Regions from separate parts of the Streptomyces sp. NPDC055632 genome, predicted to be linked through region 1. Evidence: riboswitches for the same ligand, from Rfam matches in the RefSeq annotation. Region 1 holds a riboswitch; each other region holds the start of a gene.
The links. A riboswitch is a leader RNA that binds a small molecule or an ion and turns the genes downstream of it on or off. The one in region 1 is predicted to bind cobalamin.

Region 1 (5,322 bases):
ACGTCGACCATCCCGATCCGGTGCCCGCCGGGGAGCTGCTCGCGGTGGGCGAGGAGCTGCTCGCCCACCGGGCCGGGCCGCGCCGGGGACCGGCCCTCGACGTCGCGGCGGCGCGCGCCCTCCTGGCGGCCCATCCCTTCGCCGTCCACCACCTCGACATGCTCGCCGTCGACCACTGGTTCTCCGACGACCGGCCCTGGAAGGAGCTGGGCTGCGACCCGGGCCCCGGCTTCGCCGAGGGGATCGCCGGCCACCTGGAGTGGTACCGGAGCACGCTCGGCCCCGCCCGGGCGGCCGCACCCGGGCCCTCCTGACCGGCACCACCGCCTCCGGACCAGACGCACCGCCGGCCCCGGTCCGCGACGAACCGCAAGAACCGCGGGCCCCCGGCCCGCACCGCACCGCACCACCCCGACCGAACGAACCGAACGAACCGAACGAACCGAGAGAAGGCGCCACCGACATGTCCGCGCTGGACGGCAGGACCGCGATCGTCACCGGAGCGAGCCGTGGCATCGGAAGGGGCATCGCCGAGCGCCTCGCCCGCGACGGCGCCCTGGTCGCCGTGCACTACGGCAGCGACGAGGAGGCCGCCCGCGAGACGGTGGCGACCGTCGAGAAGAACGGCGGCCGGGCCTTCCCGTTCCGCGCGGACCTGGCGGCGCCGGACGCCGTCGACGTGTTCTACGCCGCCCTGGACGCCGGCCTCGCGGAGCTGGGCGAGGGGCCCGGGTTCGACGTCCTCGTCAACAACGCGGGCGCGAGCGGCTCCGGCCGCATCCACCAGCTCACCACCGAGACCTTCGACCGGCTGTTCGCGATCAACGTGAGGGCCCCGCTCTTCCTCGTCCAGCAGGGCCTCGGTCGGCTGCGCGACGGCGGCCGGATCGTCAACATCTCCTCGGCGGCGACGCGGCACGCCTTTCCCGACTCCGTCACGTACGCGATGACCAAGGGGGCCGTCGACACGATGACCCTCGCCCTCGCCAAGGAGCTGGGGCCCCGGGGCATCACGGTCAACGCCGTGGCCCCCGGCTACATCGCGACGGACATGAACGCGCGGCGCCGGGCGACGCCCGAGGCGAGCGCCGCCCTCGCCGCGCTCTCGGTCTTCAACCGGCTCGGGACGCCCGCCGACGTGGCGGACGTGGTCGCCTTCCTCGTCTCCGACGACGCCCGCTGGATCACCGGCCAGTACGTGGACGTGACGGGCGGCACCGCGCTCTGAACCCGCCCCGCCCCGGCCCGGGGGCCGGTCCCGGACCGGCCCCCGCGCACCCCTCCTCGGGGCGGTTCCCCGTGGATAAAGTGGGGGCACGATGACACGTTTCCGCGAGAGCGTCCGGTCCCTGCTGCGCGAGCAGGTGCTCGACGCCGCCTACCGCCTCGTCGCCGCCGAGGGCTGGAGCGGGCTGCGCATGACCTCCATCGCGCGGGCCGCCGGCATCAGCCGCCAGACCCTCTACAACGAGTTCGGTGCGAAGGAGGCCATCGGCAACGCCCTGGTCCAGCGCGAGCTGGAGGGCTTCCTGATCGGCATCGAGCGCGAACTCGACTCCCACCGGGGCGAGTTGGAGGCAGCGGCGGCGGCCGGCGTCGGCTACACGCTCCAGCAGACCGTGGACAACCCCCTCATCAAGAGCGTCCTGGTCGCGGCGCGGGGCGGCGAGGACGACCTCCTCGCCTACCTCACCACCCGCGCGGAGCCGGTCTTCGGCACGGCCATGGCGATGCTCCACGCGTACGCGACCGAGGCCTGGCCCGAGGTGGACGATGAGTCGCGCGGGCTCGCCGTCGAGACGGTCGTCCGGCTCACCGTCAGCCACATCGTCCAGCCGGTGGCCCCGCCCGCCGAGACGGCGGCGCGCATCGCCAGGATCACGGCGAGGATCTCGTACCCCGGCGGCCGCTGAGGGACGCCCCGCCCCCTCCGGAAGGCGCCGGACGCACGACGAGGCCCGGTGTCGAACACGGGGGATCTCCGACACCGGACCTCTGTTGAATATTCTACGAGATCCCCGGGAGTGCTCGCGCACCGCCCGCCCGCCGACGGGCGAAGCGCGGACGGGCGGGGTACACCTCCCCTGAGACGCGGACGCGGCCGGACCCGGCCGGGACACCCCTCGCCCGCGTCGCCGACGCCGAGGAGGAGGCAGCCGTGGAAGGCAGGAGCAAAGGGTTCGTGCGGTCCTTCAACCGTCTCGGGGGATACGGGTTCGTCGTCCCCGTCGGCTCCCAGGACCAGGTCTGGTTCAGCGCGGAGGACATCGAGGACGAGAGCCGGACCGTCTCCGAGGGGCAGCAGGTCTCCTTCGTCCTGGTCCTCGGGGACGGCCGCTTCGAGGCCAGGGAGCTGCGCCTCTGACGCCGACCGCGCCCCGGGGCACGCCCCCGGCCCGGTGGTACTGTGCCGGGGCCAGTCGCACCTTTGTACGCGCCCGAACGGGTGCGTGCACGGGTCAGGGAATCCGGTGCGAGACCGGAACTGACGCGCAGCGGTGAGGGCGACGGGCGGAGCATCGGCCACTGGGCGGCGACGACGACGGCCCGGGAAGGCGCCCCGTCCGGCCGACCCCGAGTCCGAAGACCTGCTGGCGGCCCCGGCGCACGCCCGCCCGGGGAGCACCGTACGACAGGCTCCGCGCATGAGCCGTGGCCGCAGAGGAAGTCCCGTGCCGCTCGCACACCCCGTCCGCTCCGCCGTGCTGTTCCTGACCGGAGCCCTGCTCCTGACCGCCACCGGCTGCGGCGCGGGGACCACCCCCGCCCCCGTCCGGCCCGCGGGCGGCGCCGGGGAGGCGAAGACCGGGTACCCGGTCACCCTCGACGACAACTGCGGACGGCCCGTCCGCGTCGAGCGCGCGCCGGAGCGGGCCGTCGCCCTCGACCAGGGCGCGGCGGAGATCATGCTCTCCCTCGGCCTCGCCGACCGCATGGTGGGCACCGGCACCTGGACGGACCCCGTCCTCAAGGGGCTGGAGGAGGAGAACGCCGGGGTCCCGCGCCTCGCCGACCGCTACCCCTCCTTCGAGAAGGTCCTCGACGCCGAACCCGACTTCGCCGCCGCCTCCTTCGCGTACACCCTCGGCAAGGGCGGGGTGGCGGCCCGCGAGCGGTTCGAGCAGCTCGGCGTCCCCACCTACCTCTCGCCCACCGACTGCGTCGGCAAGGACAACAGCGGCGACGGCGACGGCGTCCGCGTCCAACCGCTCACCATGGAGACGGTCTACGGCGAGATCCGCGACCTGGCCCGGATCTTCGCGGTGCCGGAGCGCGGCGAGAAGCTCGTCGCGGAGCTCAAGGCCCGTGTGACGAAGGCCGCTTCGGGCGGAGGCTTCGGGGACGCCACGGTCCTCTACTGGTTCGCCAACTCCGAGGCGCCCTACATGGCGGGCTGCTGCGGCGCCCCCGGCATCGTCTCCCGCGAGCTGGGCGCGAAGAACGTCTTCGACGACACCAAGGAGGAGTGGCCCCAGATCAACTGGGAGACCGTCGCCGACCGCGACCCCGACGTCCTCGTCATCGGCGACCTCACCCGCCGCTCGCAGTCGGCCGAGAGCGCCGCCAAGAAGATCGAGTTCCTGGAGTCCGACCCGGTCACCCGCACCATGACGGCGGTCAGGAACAAGCGGTACGTGCTCCTCAGCGGCCAGGCGCTCAACCCCACGATCCGCACCGTCGAGGCCGTCGAGAAGGTGGCGGCGGCGCTCCGCTCGTACGGCCTCGCCAAGTGACCACCACCTCTCCGGCTGCCGCTTCGGTACGGAAGGGAGCCGCGGCCCTGCTGTGGACGGCGGCCGGACTCGCCCTCCTGGCCGCGTCGGTCGCCGCGGCGATCACCATCGGCCCGGCCCGCATCGGCGTCGCCGACGTGTGGGCGACGGTCGCCGCCCACCTCGGCGGCGGCGCCCCGGCGCTCTCCCCGATCCGGGACGGGATCGTCTGGGACCTGCGGCTGCCCCGCACCCTCCTGGCCGCCGTCTGCGGCGCCGGGCTCGCCCTCTGCGGCGCGGTGATGCAGTCGCTGCTGCGCAACCCGCTCGCCGACCCCTTCGTCCTCGGCGTCTCCTCCGGCGCCTCGACCGGCGCGGTCGCGGTCGTCGTCCTCGGGGTCGGCGGGGGAGTCCTCTCCGTCACCGGCGGGGCGTTCCTCGGGGCGGTCTGCTCCTTCGCGCTCGTGCTGCTGCTCAGCCACACCCTCGGCGGCTCGACGGACCGCGTGGTCCTCTCCGGGGTCGCCGCCATGCAGCTCTTCTCCGCCCTCACCTCCTTCGTCGTGATGACGGCCGCCGACGCGGAGACCACCCGGGGCGTCCTCTTCTGGCTGCTCGGCTCGCTCGCCGGGGCCGGCTGGACCGACGTGTGGGTGTGCCTCGCGGTCCTCGCGGCGGCCCTGACGACCTGCCTGGGACACGCGCGGACCCTGGACGCGTTCGCCTTCGGCGAGGAGGCCGCCGCCTCGCTCGGCGTCTCCGTCGCCCGGACCCGGCTCGTCCTCCTGTGCGTCACCGCCCTCCTGACGGCCGCCCTGGTCTCCGCCGCCGGGGCCATCGGCTTCGTCGGACTCGTCCTGCCGCACGCCGCCCGCGCGCTCACCGGCCCCGGGCACGCCCGGCTCCTGCCGGTCACCGCCCTGGCCGGAGCGGTCTTCCTGGTCTGGGCCGACACGCTCGCCCGCACCGTCCTCGACCCCCAGGAGGTGCCGGTGGGCGTGGTGACCTCGCTGATCGGCGTACCGGCCTTCGTCCTCGTCCTCCACCGCACGCGCAGCACGAGGAGCACGCGATGACCCCCACCGGAGAAGACACGGGCACGGGCCTCCGCGCCGACCGGGTCTCGCGCACCGCCGGCGGCGTCCTCGTCCTCGACGGCGTCAGCGTCGCCCCGGTCCCCGGGACCGTCACCGGCCTCCTCGGCCCCAACGGCTCCGGCAAGTCCACGCTCCTGCGGCTCCTCGCCGGCGTCCTCGCCCCCGACTCCGGGGTCGTCACCCTCGACGGCGACCCGCTGGCCGGCCTCGGCCGCAGGACCGTCGCCCGGCGCCTCGCCACGGTCGAGCAGCAGTCCGACACCCAGACCGACCTGACCGTCCTCGACGTCGTACGCCTCGGCCGCGTCCCGCACCGCAGGGCCTGGACCCCGCCCTCGGCGGCGGACGAGGCCGCCGTCCGCTCCGCCCTCGCCCGCACCGGGCTCGCCGACCGCGCCCGCCAGCCCTGGCGGACCCTCTCCGGCGGCGAGCGCCAGCGCGTCCAGATCGCCCGCGCCCTCGCCCAGGAGCCGCGCGAACTCCTCCTCGACGAGCCCACCAACCACCTCGAC
Region 2 (5,322 bases), on a different contig from region 1:
TGGTGCCGAAGGAGCGGTACGCGGCGTGCCAGGCCTCGATGCGGGGGTCGGTCTCGTCGGCGGGGAGCCAGGTGCGGTCGGCGAGCCGCCGTTCGAGCTCGGCCACGGCTCCGGCGGTGCGGGGCCAGGGCTCGCGGCCGCGCAGGCCGGTGGCGGTGACCAGGGCGATGCGGGTGCCGGGGAAGGCCTCGGCGACGGCGGGGGCGAGGCGGAAGGCGGTCATGGGATTTCCGTTCCGTGCGGGGGCGAAGGCGGTCTTCGTACGGGACGTCCCGGCCCTCAGGCCAGGGCGAGGAGGCCGACGGCGACGGCGGCCGTGCCGAGGCCGACGAGCTGGGCCCGGTGGATGCGCTCGGCGAGGACGCCGCGGGCGAGCAGGACCGTGCCTGCCGGGTAGAGGGCGGTGACCACGGCGACGACGGCGAGGTCACCGCCGCGGACGGCGAGCAGGAAGAGCAGGTTCGCCACGGAGTCCAGCGCTCCGGCGGCGGCCGAGACGGCGTACGCGGGCTTCTCGGGGCCCAGCCTGCGGTACATCAGCCCGGCGGCGACCAGGGTGACGGCCGAGGAGACCGCCCGGCCCACGATCAGCGGGGCCACTCCGCTGTCGGAGGGCGCTTGGTGGAGGAAGACCAGTTGGAGGGCGATGGCGGCGCCCGCGCCGAGGGCGAGCAGCAGGGCCGTACGGGAGGGGCGGACGGCTCCGGCGCCGTGCCCGGCGCTGACGAGCACCACCGCCGCCAGCGCGAGCGGCAGGCCGAGGAGACCGGCGGCGCCCAGGTGCTCGCCCTGGAGGAGCCCGACGCCGACGGGAAGCACGGCGGACACCAGGGCGGTCACGGGCGACAGGACGCTCATCGGGCCGATGGCCAGGGTCCGGTAGAGCAGGGCGAACGCGGCGGCCGAGGCGACGCCGGACGCGGCTCCCCAGGCGAGGGCGCCGGGGCTGAACGAGGTGCCGAGGAACGGCCACAGCAGCAGCTCGACCGCGAGGGAGGCGGGGGCGGCGACCATCACGGTGCGCAGGACGTGGGCCTTGCGGGCTCCCAGGCCGCCGAGGAAGTCGGCGCAGCCGTAGGCGAGGGAGCTGCCCAGGGCCAGCAGCAGAGCGATCACGGATGACATCCCTAGTTTTCTCAATGGAACGACCGAACCGTACAACAGACCGACCGACATGCGTCAACCGATCGACCGGGCGGTACATTCCAGTGATCCGCTCGCGAGAACCGGGCGGGGGTCGGGCGGAGAACGGGAAGGGTGATCGAATTGGCCGAGACAGAGGCGGCCCTGCGGACGCTCGCGCACAACGTCAGGACGGCCCGCGTCCGCGCGGGCCTGTCCCTCGACGAGCTCGGACGGCGCGCCAAGGTCAGCAAGGGTGCCCTGGTGGGCCTGGAGAAGGCCCAGGGCAACCCCAACTTCGCCACCCTGGTCCGGCTGGCCGACACCCTCGGGGTCTCGGTGTCCGCCCTGATGGAGGGCCCGACGGAGGGCCGGGTCCGCGTGGTGGACGCCGCCGGCGTCGCACCGCTGTGGACCGGCGAGGAGGGCGGCGAGGCCCGCCTCATGCTGACGACCTCGGGCCCGGCGCCGGTCGAGGTCTGGCGCTGGAGGCTGGAACCGGGCGAGGAGTACCCCAGCCACCCCCACCGGGCCGGGGTCGTCGAGACCGTCAGCGTCACCTCGGGCCGGATGACCCTGGTCGTCGACGGCGTCGAGCACTCCGTGGGCACCGGCCAGACAGCCGCCTTCGACGGCGATACCACCCACACCTACCGCGGCGCCGGCACCGACACCTGCCGCCTGATCATGACGGTCCACCTGCCCCCGGGCCCGGCTTCCACGTACTGAGGGAGCGACGGACCGACGGGCACCCGTCGGACGCTCCGGGGCCGCACGGGTCCCGAAGATGGGTGGTGGCACCCATGACGTGAGAGGCCCGGTGGGTCAAGCTGTCCTCGGTCGAGAGCGTCGTCGCAGGTCAGGTCGTTCGGAGGGTGGGACGGGGGCCGCGCGCGTCCGGTCCGTGGGGGCCGGGCGGTGCACCACGGCGTTCGCCCCCCGTTCCGTCCGTCCCTTCCGGAGAAGCCCCGATGCTCGTCCTCATCGCCCTCTCGGCCGTCGCCCTGTTCGGCTCCCTCGTCCTGTGCACCGTGACCGTCGCACGGATGCGGGAGCTTCCGGCGTGGCGGCGCTTCCTCCCCCTGAGCCTCTTCCTGATCGCGCTGGCCGCGAGCCTCCTGCGCGCCGTCGACGTCCGCGAGATCGCCGACGCGATCGCCTTCCCCCTCAACGCGGCGGCCGTTCTCCTGTCCGTGCGCGAGATCCGCGCCCGGCGGCTCCGGAACGCGGCCGGGGCTTCCTAGGGCCCGACCCGCCGGACGCGCCTCGGGGACGTACTCCCCCGGACGGCACGGCAGTTCGGGGTGGACTTACTAGGACGCCCAACTATATGTTCGTGGCACAAGGTCCGCGGTGCAGGGAAGCCGGTGTGAATCCGGCACGGTCCCGCCACTGTGACCGGGGAGCGTGCTGCCGTCCACACGTCACTGACGAGGTCCGTCGGGAAGACGGGCGGCACGCGGGGATCCGGGAGTCAGGATACCGGCCGCGGAGCGTTCCGTGTTGTCCACGAGGATGGAGCAGACACGCATGGCACCGGTCCGTACCCACGACCCTGGTGATCCGGCGGAGCGAGCGGCGACCCCCGCGTTCACATAGCTCTTCGGCGGCCCCGCGCCGCCCTGTCCCACGGCGTTCCCCCTCGGCGCACCCACCCGGTGCGACCGGCGGTCCGCCGTGCCGTCCCCGGATCCGACCTGACGAGAGCAGGCACCCATGGTCCGTGAACTCACCCATTTCATCGGCGGGAAGCACACCGCCGGCACGTCCGGCCTCTTCGGCGACGTGTACGACCCCAACACCGGCACCGTCCAGGCCCGCGTCCCGCTCGCGGGCCGCGCCGACACCGAGCACGCGATCGCGGACGCGGTCGCCGCCCAGCGGGAGTGGGGCGCCTGGAACCCGCAGCGGCGCGCCCGCGTCCTGCTGCGGTTCCTCCAGCTCGTCGAGGACGAGCGCGACGCGCTGGCGAGGCTGCTGTCGGCCGAGCACGGCAAGACCGTCGCGGACGCCCACGGCGATCTGCAACGCGGTCTCGAAGTAGTGGAGTTCGCCGCCGGCATCCCCCATCTCCTCAAGGGGGAGTTCACCGACAACGCCGGAACGGGCATCGACGTGCACTCCCTGCGCAGCCCGCTCGGCGTCGTCGCCGGCATCACCCCGTTCAACTTCCCCGCGATGATCCCGCTGTGGCAGGCCGCGCCCGCGCTTGCCTGCGGCAACGCCTTCCTCCTCAAGCCGTCCGAACGCGACCCCTCCGTACCGCTCCGGCTCGCGGAGCTGTTCCTGGAGGCGGGGCTCCCGGCCGGCGTCCTCAACGTCGTCAACGGCGGCGAGGAGGCCGTCACCACCCTCCTCGAAGACCCCCGCGTGCAGGCCCTCGGCTTCGTCGGCTCCACCCCGATCGCCGCGCACATCTACGCGACGGCCGCCGCCCACGGCAAGCGCGCCCAGTGCTTCGGCGGCGCCAAGAACCACATGATCGTGATGCCCGACGCGGATCTCGACCAGGCCGTCGACGCCCTGGTGGGGGCCGGTTACGGCTCGGCGGGCGAGCGCTGCATGGCGATCTCCGTCGCCGTGCCCGTCGGCGAGGAGACCGCCGACCGGCTGGTGGCCGCGCTGAAGGAGCGCGTCGCCGCCCTCCGGATCGGCCGCTCCGACGACCCGGAGGCCGACTTCGGGCCGCTGGTGAGCCGGGACGCCCTGGAACGGGTCACCCGCTACGTCGACATCGGCGTGGAGGAGGGCGCCGAACTCGTCGTCGACGGGCGCGGCTTCACCCTGCCCGGCCACGAGGACGGCTTCTTCGCAGGGGCCTCCCTCTTCGACCGGGTCACCCCGGAGATGCGGATCCACCGGGAGGAGATCTTCGGCCCGGTGCTGTGCGTCGTGCGCGCCGCCGACTTCGAGGAGGCACTGCGGCTGCCCAGCGAGCACGCGTACGGGAACGGCGTCGCCGTCTTCACCCGGGACGGCGACACCGCCCGCGAGTTCGCGCGCCGGGTCGACACCGGCATGGTCGGCGTCAACGTCCCGATCCCGGTCCCGGTGGCGTACCACACCTTCGGGGGCTGGAAGGCGTCCGGGTTCGGCGACCTGAACCAGCACGGGCCCGACTCGATCCGCTTCTACACCCGCACCAAGACCGTCACCTCGCGCTGGCCCTCCGGGGTCAAGGAGGGCGCGAGCTTCACCATGCCGACGATGGGGTGAACGGAGTGTCCACCAGCATGCTCACGAAGGACCAGCTCGCCCTGGCGGAGGTCACCCTCGACTTCGCGCAGGAGCAGCTCGGCCCGCACGCGGTCGCCTGGGACCGGGACAAGCACTTCCCGGTCGACGTCCTGCGCAGGGCCGCGGGGCTCGGCCTCGGCGGCGTCTACGTCCGCGAGGAGCACGGCGGTTCCGGTCTCGGCCGGGTCGACGGCGTCCTCGTCTTCGAGGCCCTGGCCACCGGCTGCCCCTCCATCGCCGGATACCTCTCCATCCACAACATGGTCGCCTGGATGATCGACCGGTACGGCGACGACGCCCAGCGCGGGCGCTGGCTCCCCGACCTGTGCTCGGCGCACCGGCTCGGCAGCTACTGCCTGACCGAGCCCGGGGCCGGGTCCGACGCCGCCGCCCTGCGCACCCGGGCCGAACGGGTCGGCGACGACTACGTCCTGACGGGGGTGAAGCAGTTCGTCTCCGGGGCGGGCGCCTCCGACGTGTACGTCGTCATGGCCCGTACGGGCGCCGAGGGCCCCGGCGGGATCACCGCCTTCGTCGTCGAGCGCGACGACCCGGGCGTCTCCTTCGGCGCGAACGAGCGGAAGATGGGCTGGAACGCGCAGCCCACCCGGCAGGTCGTCCTCGACGGGGTGCGGATCCCCGCCGCCCGGCGCCTCGGCGCCGAGGGCGAGGGCTTCCGCATCGCCATGAACGGGCTCAACGGCGGCCGGCTCGGCATCGCCGCCTGCTCGCTCGGCGGCGCGCAGAGCGCCCTGGACCGCAGCCTGGCGCACCTCGCGGACCGGGAGGCCTTCGGGGCCCGGCTCCTCGACGCGCAGGCGCTGCAGTTCCGGCTCGCGGACATGGCCACCGAACTGGCCGCCGCCCGCGCGCTGGTGCGGCAGGCGGCGGACGCCCTGGACCGGAGCGACCCGCAGGCCCCGCGGTTGTGCGCGATGGCCAAGCGGTTCGCCACCGACACCG
Region 3 (5,322 bases), on a different contig from region 1:
AGTTCGAGCCTCGGCAGGCCCAGGATCCGCGAGACGGCGTGCTGCGCTCCGCCGTCGGTCAGGGACAGGCCGAACTTCTGGTCGTCCGTACCGGTACGGATCTTGTCGTGTCCGCCGGCCGAGACGCCCGGCACCACGCGCACCATGACCTTCTGCCGCTCGCCCGGGACGACCGCGGCCGCGATCCGGGCGATCTCCGACGGACCGTCGATGACGATCCGCCCCACGCCGAGCCGCAGCGCCGTCTCCAGGTCGCGGGGCGACTTCGCGTTGCCGTGCAGCACGACGCGCTCCGGAGGGAACCCGGCCGTGACGGCGAGCTCCAGCTCCCCGGCGGAGCACACGTCCAGGCCGAGCCCCTCCTCCCGCACCCAGCGGACCATCGCACGGGACAGGAACGCCTTGGCCGCGTACAGCACGTCGGCGTCGGGGAAGGCGTCCCGGTAGATCCGGCAGCGGTCGCGCACCTCGCCCTCGTCGAGGACGTAGACGGGAGTGGCGAAGCGCTCGGCCACCTCCGCCAGGGACACCCCGCCGACGGCCAGGTCGCCGTGCGGGAGGCGCCGCGTGGACGCGGGCCACACGGACAGGTCCTCCGCGCCGGCGGTGACCTCGGTGACGATCTCGGTGGTCATAGGAACCTCCTCACAGGGCACGGGCCGCGATCCCGGCGGTGTCCGCCGGCAGGCGGGTGACCGGGGAGGCGGTGAGCGTCGGGTCGATCGTCAGCCGGTACGCGCCGAGGGGCGAGGCCAGCGCGCGCAGCGCCGGTTCGGACAGCCGGATCCAGGGCTGCTCCGGGCCGAGGACGGAGGTCAGCAGGTCGGGGCGGGTGAAGCCGACGGCGGTACGTTCGCCCAGAGGGGTGCGGAACATGCGCAGCACCACCTCCGTCGTTCCCGGCCGGACGGGCACGTGGAGGAGTCCGGCCGGGACCGGTTCCTCGGGCTCGGGATCGTCGTCGTACTGGAACAGACACATGGGGCTCTCCTGCGGGAACCGCGAGGGACGGGTGGTGGGCCCCGGACGCGGGGAGGCGGTCCGGGACACGACGACGAAGCTATCCCCCGACCTCCTCGCCCGAGGACGGCCCATAACGGGTCCCATACGGCGACCGGCCCGGTCCATACGCGTCACTGACGGACGGCGCCGCCCGGCATCAGGGATCCGTCATGACCCGCGGCCACGGCGTGAGGGAAGCGTCAACGAACGCGTTGAACCATCGGCGAAGCCCTTTCATAGGAGACGGAAGACGAGAAGGAAAGGACACAGGCCGTGCGGAGAGTCGTGGTCGGTGCAACAGGCACCCCGGGGGGCATGACCGTGCTGCACAGGGCGGCGGCGGAGGCCCGCGCGCGCGACGCGGAACTGTGGGCCGTCCTCGCCTGGCAGCCGCCCGGTGGCGAACTCGGAAGCCGAAACGGTTGCGGGCCCTCCGCCCTGGCGGAGCACCGGGCTGCGGCCGTCGAGCGGCTGAGGGACGTCCTCGACACGGCCTTCGGTACGGCGGGACCCGGTGTCGCCCTCGCGGGTCTCACGGTGCACGGCACCCCGGGTGCCGCCCTCGTGAACGCCGCGCGTGACCCGGAAGACCTCCTCGTGGTCGGTACGGGGCCGCGTACCGTGTTTCGCCGCCTCGTTCGCCCCTCGGTGGCACGGCACTGCCTCGCTCACGCCGCCTGCCCCGTGCTGGCGGTGCCCCCGTCCCCGCTCCAGACCGAACTCGAGGCGGTGCACCGCCGCAACTTCTGGAGAAGGCCGCTGGACCTACGAGAGCTCTCCGCGTAAGGCCCGTACCGGCTCGTACGGCGAGGTCCGAGGCGGGTGCTCCGGCGAGGCCGACGGCGCGACCTGCCCGTCAGCCGTCCGTGCGGGTGGGAGTCCGCTCGGAGCCGGTGTCGGGCAGCAGTCGTACGAGGTGGGCGACGGCTTCTTCGGCGCTGGTGACGGCGGTGTGCGCGGAGGCCGGTTCCGTCTGGCTGCCGACGAGCCAGCCGTGTTCCCCGTGCGGGGCGGCCCGGGGGAAGGCGTCGGAGTGCGGCGGGAGCGGGGTGTCGCTGAAGCTCAGGGCGGCGTGGGAGACGATCGGGAAGAGCGCCCTCAACCGTGGTACCGCGTGGGCGGCTTCGACCAGCCGTCCGTCGATCGCGTCCGCGGGCAGCGCGCGGACCTCCTCCCACCGGTGCGGGACGGCGCGTCCCTCTTCCAGTGCCACGGCGAGGGGGAGGACGGCGGGCGCGGGCCAGCGGCGGCCCATCTCGGCCAGTGGCAGCCGCCCGTGCCAGGCGTCGAGCATCTCGACGGCCGTCGGCAGGTCCTGGTTGAGCACGACCTCCGGCGCGAGGGCCCCGAGCGCTTCGACGTCCAGGGTGTGGAGCGAGGAGCCGCCGTGCCCGGCGCCGCCGACCGCGGCGGAGATCTCACGGCTGGTCAGGACGTCCGAGGAGAACTCGGCTGAGGTCACCACCGGCACCCCGGCCACCTCCTCCGGCGGCCAGTCGCACGCGCGGGTCCTGCCCACCGGATCGGACGCCAGGCCGAGTTCGGCCACGATGCCGGTCGCGGCGGGCAGCAGGGAGACGATGCGCGTGGTCCGAGCCCAGGGTCTGTCCGGCGCGAACGAGGCACGCCGGAGGCTGCCTCGTTCACCGGACCCGGGGGCCGGAGGCCAAAGGCCTGGTGTCCGTTACGGGCGGACGGGGGCGACGCGCGGCGCCGGGTTGGTCGTGGAGGTCTTGTTCAGGGAGAACGACCAGCCCTCGAAGCTGCCCTGCGCGGGCTTGCGGCCCGAGGCTCCGGACTGGCTGTGGGCCCAGTTGCCGCCGTCGGGGGCGTGCTAGTACGACCAGTGGGCGGAGGCCGGGGGAGTGTTCACGCAGGCCTCGGTGGCGGCGGTGGGCTTGCCTTCGATCCGGCAGACGAACGCCTCGCCCCAGCGCTGGGTGCCGGCGATCGTGAAGCCCGCGTTCCTCAGGGCGGCGAGGCCGGTTGCCTGGTCGCCGGGGGCGCAGCGGACGACCGTGCCGACGGCGAGGAACGAGCCGCAGGCGCCGAGCACGGCAGCGAGCCTGACCGGTGGTCTGACGCCGACCATGGCACAGATCCCTTCGACAAGGGGTCGGCAACAGACTCCCGGGGCTTCGTCACAGGAAGGAGCCGCACGCGCGGTCGTGGACGATCGCGGCGGGTTCCAGAGGCAGTTGCCGGGCTCCGCGCTGCAGACCATGACAGTGAGAAGCAGTACACCCGCGCAACGGGCGTTCCGACTCGCGGCACGTGGTGCTCCGCCGCTCACGGTTGCAGGTCAGCGCCGGATTCGCACCGGCTTCCCCCATCGGGTAGGCATTCAGTTGTCGTCCGCCGGCAAGCGGAACGGCCGCACCCTATGTACAGGGGTGCGAAACCCGCCACCCGCGACCTCGCGCACCACGTCCCCGTACACCGCCCGGGACCGTCGCGGGCGCCGGGAAGGCGCGTACCCGCTCGGTCGGCAGCCGCGCGGTGTGTTCCATGCCACAGGGGTCGCCGGGAACCCGCCGTGCGGTCGGCGCGACCGACTGTCCGACGGTCCGCATCGGCCCCACCGCACCGCGAGAGACGGAGACGAGACCTGTGGCGTCACACGGTACGGAAGCGGGAGCCCGGCCGGACGGGCGGGGGCATGCGCGACTCACAGCCTTGCTCACCTGCGCGATGGCCTTCTCCATGCTCCAGTTGTTCCTGCTGGGAGCGCTCGGCCCGCGTCTGGTGGACGGCCTGGGCGTCTCGCCGACGGTGCTCGGCCTGACCACGACCCTCGGCTTCGGTACCGCCGCCCTCCTCTCCCCGGTCGGGGGACGGATCGTCGACCGGATGGGCCCGCGACGCTCGCTGGTGCTGCTGCTCGTGGTCTCCGCCGTCGCCCTGGCGCTGATCGGTGCCGCACCCGGTGCCGGGCTGCTGCTGGGGGCGGTGGCCCTGGGGGGCATCCCGCAGGCGCTCGCCAATCCGGCCACCAACAAGGCCGTGCTGGCGGCGGTGGTCCCCGAACGGCGTGGCGCGGTGACCGGTATGAAGCAGTCGGGTGTGCAACTGGGCGCGTTCGCGGCGGGACTTCCGCTGGCCGGGCTCGCCGCGGGTCTCGGCTGGCGCGCCGCCGTGTGGACCGCCGCGGCTGCCGCGCTGTCGGCCGCTGCCTGGGCGTACCGGTCCCTGCCCGCCGATGACGCGCCACCCGCGTCACCCGCCGGCCGGCTGCGGGCCCCCGAAGGCATGACGGCCTGGCTGTGCGGCTACTCCCTCTTCCTCGGCGCGGGGATCGCGTCGGTCAACACCTATCTCGCGCTGTACGGGTCGGAATCTCTGGGCCTCGGACCTGCCGTCGCGGCGGCTCTCGTCGCGGTCCTCGGCGTCACGGGGATCATCGGCCGTGTCGGGTGGTCCCGGGCGGCCGGGCCCGGGCGGGCGGAGCGGCTGCCCGCCCTCCTGGCGTGCGGAGCCGTCGGCGCGGCACTCCTGATCGGCGCCGCGCGGTGGGCCGCCCCGCTGGTGTGGGCCGGGGCGGTCACGGTGGGCGTGTTCGCGGTCTCGGCGAACGCCGTGTCCATGGTGCTGGTGGTGCAGCGGGCGAAACAGGGCGGGGCAGGGCAGGATTCGGCCCTGGTCGCCGCCGGCTTCTTCGCCGGCTTCGCGATCGGTCCCGCCGTCTTCGCGCCGTTCGCGGAGACCGGCCGTTACGGCACGGGATGGCTGCTCGTGGCCGCGGAGTTCACGGCCGCCGCGGCCCTCGCGTACGTCTGGTGCCGCCGCGACCGGCGGGTGCCGGCCCCGTGAGCGGCGTGGCGGACGACTGGGGCGACCGGGCCCTGGCCGCCGTGATGGAACGCGTCACCACGACCGAGGCCCAGGTCGGGGAGCGGTTCCCGCTGTACGCGGAACCTCGGGACGGCATGTGGAAGACGACGGGGCGTGGCTCCTGGACCGGCGGATTCTGGGCCGGACTGCTGTGGCTGCGGGCCCGGTACAGCGGATCGGAGGCCGATCGGCGTACAGCTGCCGGACGCACGGCGGCCCTGGCGCCCTGGGCCGACGAGGACACGGTCACCCGGGGGCTGATCTTCTGGTATCCGACCGCCCTTGCCGACGGCGACCCGCAGGCGGCCGTCCTTCAGGAGCGGGCCGCGCGTGCCGTTCTCGCGGCCCGTGACCCCGAACTCGGTGTCGTTCCCTGGGGGGACGCCTTCGGCGGCCCCCGGCTGCAGGCCCGCGCCGACGGTGTGCCCGGGACCGTGCCCCTGCTGGCGACGGTCGCGCCCGGGGCCGCTGCCGAGCACCTCCGCCGAC

Region 2: linked by a shared signal. The riboswitch ahead of ACWGSR_RS00115 (CoA-acylating methylmalonate-semialdehyde dehydrogenase) and the one ahead of ACWGSR_RS09215 (ABC transporter substrate-binding protein) in region 1 are both predicted to bind cobalamin.
Region 3: linked by a shared signal. The riboswitch ahead of ACWGSR_RS01360 (hypothetical protein) and the one ahead of ACWGSR_RS09215 (ABC transporter substrate-binding protein) in region 1 are both predicted to bind cobalamin.

What each region holds. Positions count from the first base shown of each region.
Region 1 is NZ_JBSHHY010000005.1:5,654-10,975, forward strand. It holds gene ACWGSR_RS09195 (NAD-dependent epimerase/dehydratase family protein) at 1-314, shown strand, start outside; gene ACWGSR_RS09200 (SDR family NAD(P)-dependent oxidoreductase) at 464-1,228, shown strand; gene ACWGSR_RS09205 (TetR family transcriptional regulator) at 1,320-1,913, shown strand; gene ACWGSR_RS09210 (cold-shock protein) at 2,159-2,365, shown strand; cobalamin riboswitch at 2,416-2,596, shown strand; gene ACWGSR_RS09215 (ABC transporter substrate-binding protein) at 2,673-3,734, shown strand; gene ACWGSR_RS09220 (FecCD family ABC transporter permease) at 3,731-4,789, shown strand; gene ACWGSR_RS09225 (ABC transporter ATP-binding protein) at 4,786-5,322, shown strand, end outside.
Region 2 is NZ_JBSHHY010000001.1:19,956-25,277, forward strand. It holds gene ACWGSR_RS00095 (B3/B4 domain-containing protein) at 1-223, opposite strand, end outside; gene ACWGSR_RS00100 (EamA family transporter) at 280-1,116, opposite strand; gene ACWGSR_RS00105 (helix-turn-helix domain-containing protein) at 1,267-1,851, shown strand; gene ACWGSR_RS00110 (hypothetical protein) at 2,094-2,366, shown strand; cobalamin riboswitch at 2,457-2,627, shown strand; gene ACWGSR_RS00115 (CoA-acylating methylmalonate-semialdehyde dehydrogenase) at 2,839-4,338, shown strand; gene ACWGSR_RS00120 (acyl-CoA dehydrogenase family protein) at 4,356-5,322, shown strand, end outside.
Region 3 is NZ_JBSHHY010000001.1:303,426-308,747, reverse strand. It holds gene lysA (diaminopimelate decarboxylase) at 1-635, opposite strand, end outside; gene ACWGSR_RS01375 (SAV_915 family protein) at 646-981, opposite strand; gene ACWGSR_RS01370 (universal stress protein) at 1,276-1,788, shown strand; gene ACWGSR_RS01365 (DUF6193 family natural product biosynthesis protein) at 1,859-2,551, opposite strand; gene ACWGSR_RS01360 (hypothetical protein) at 2,837-3,094, opposite strand; cobalamin riboswitch at 3,185-3,393, opposite strand; gene ACWGSR_RS01355 (MFS transporter) at 3,679-4,812, shown strand; gene ACWGSR_RS01350 (sugar ABC transporter permease) at 4,809-5,322, shown strand, end outside.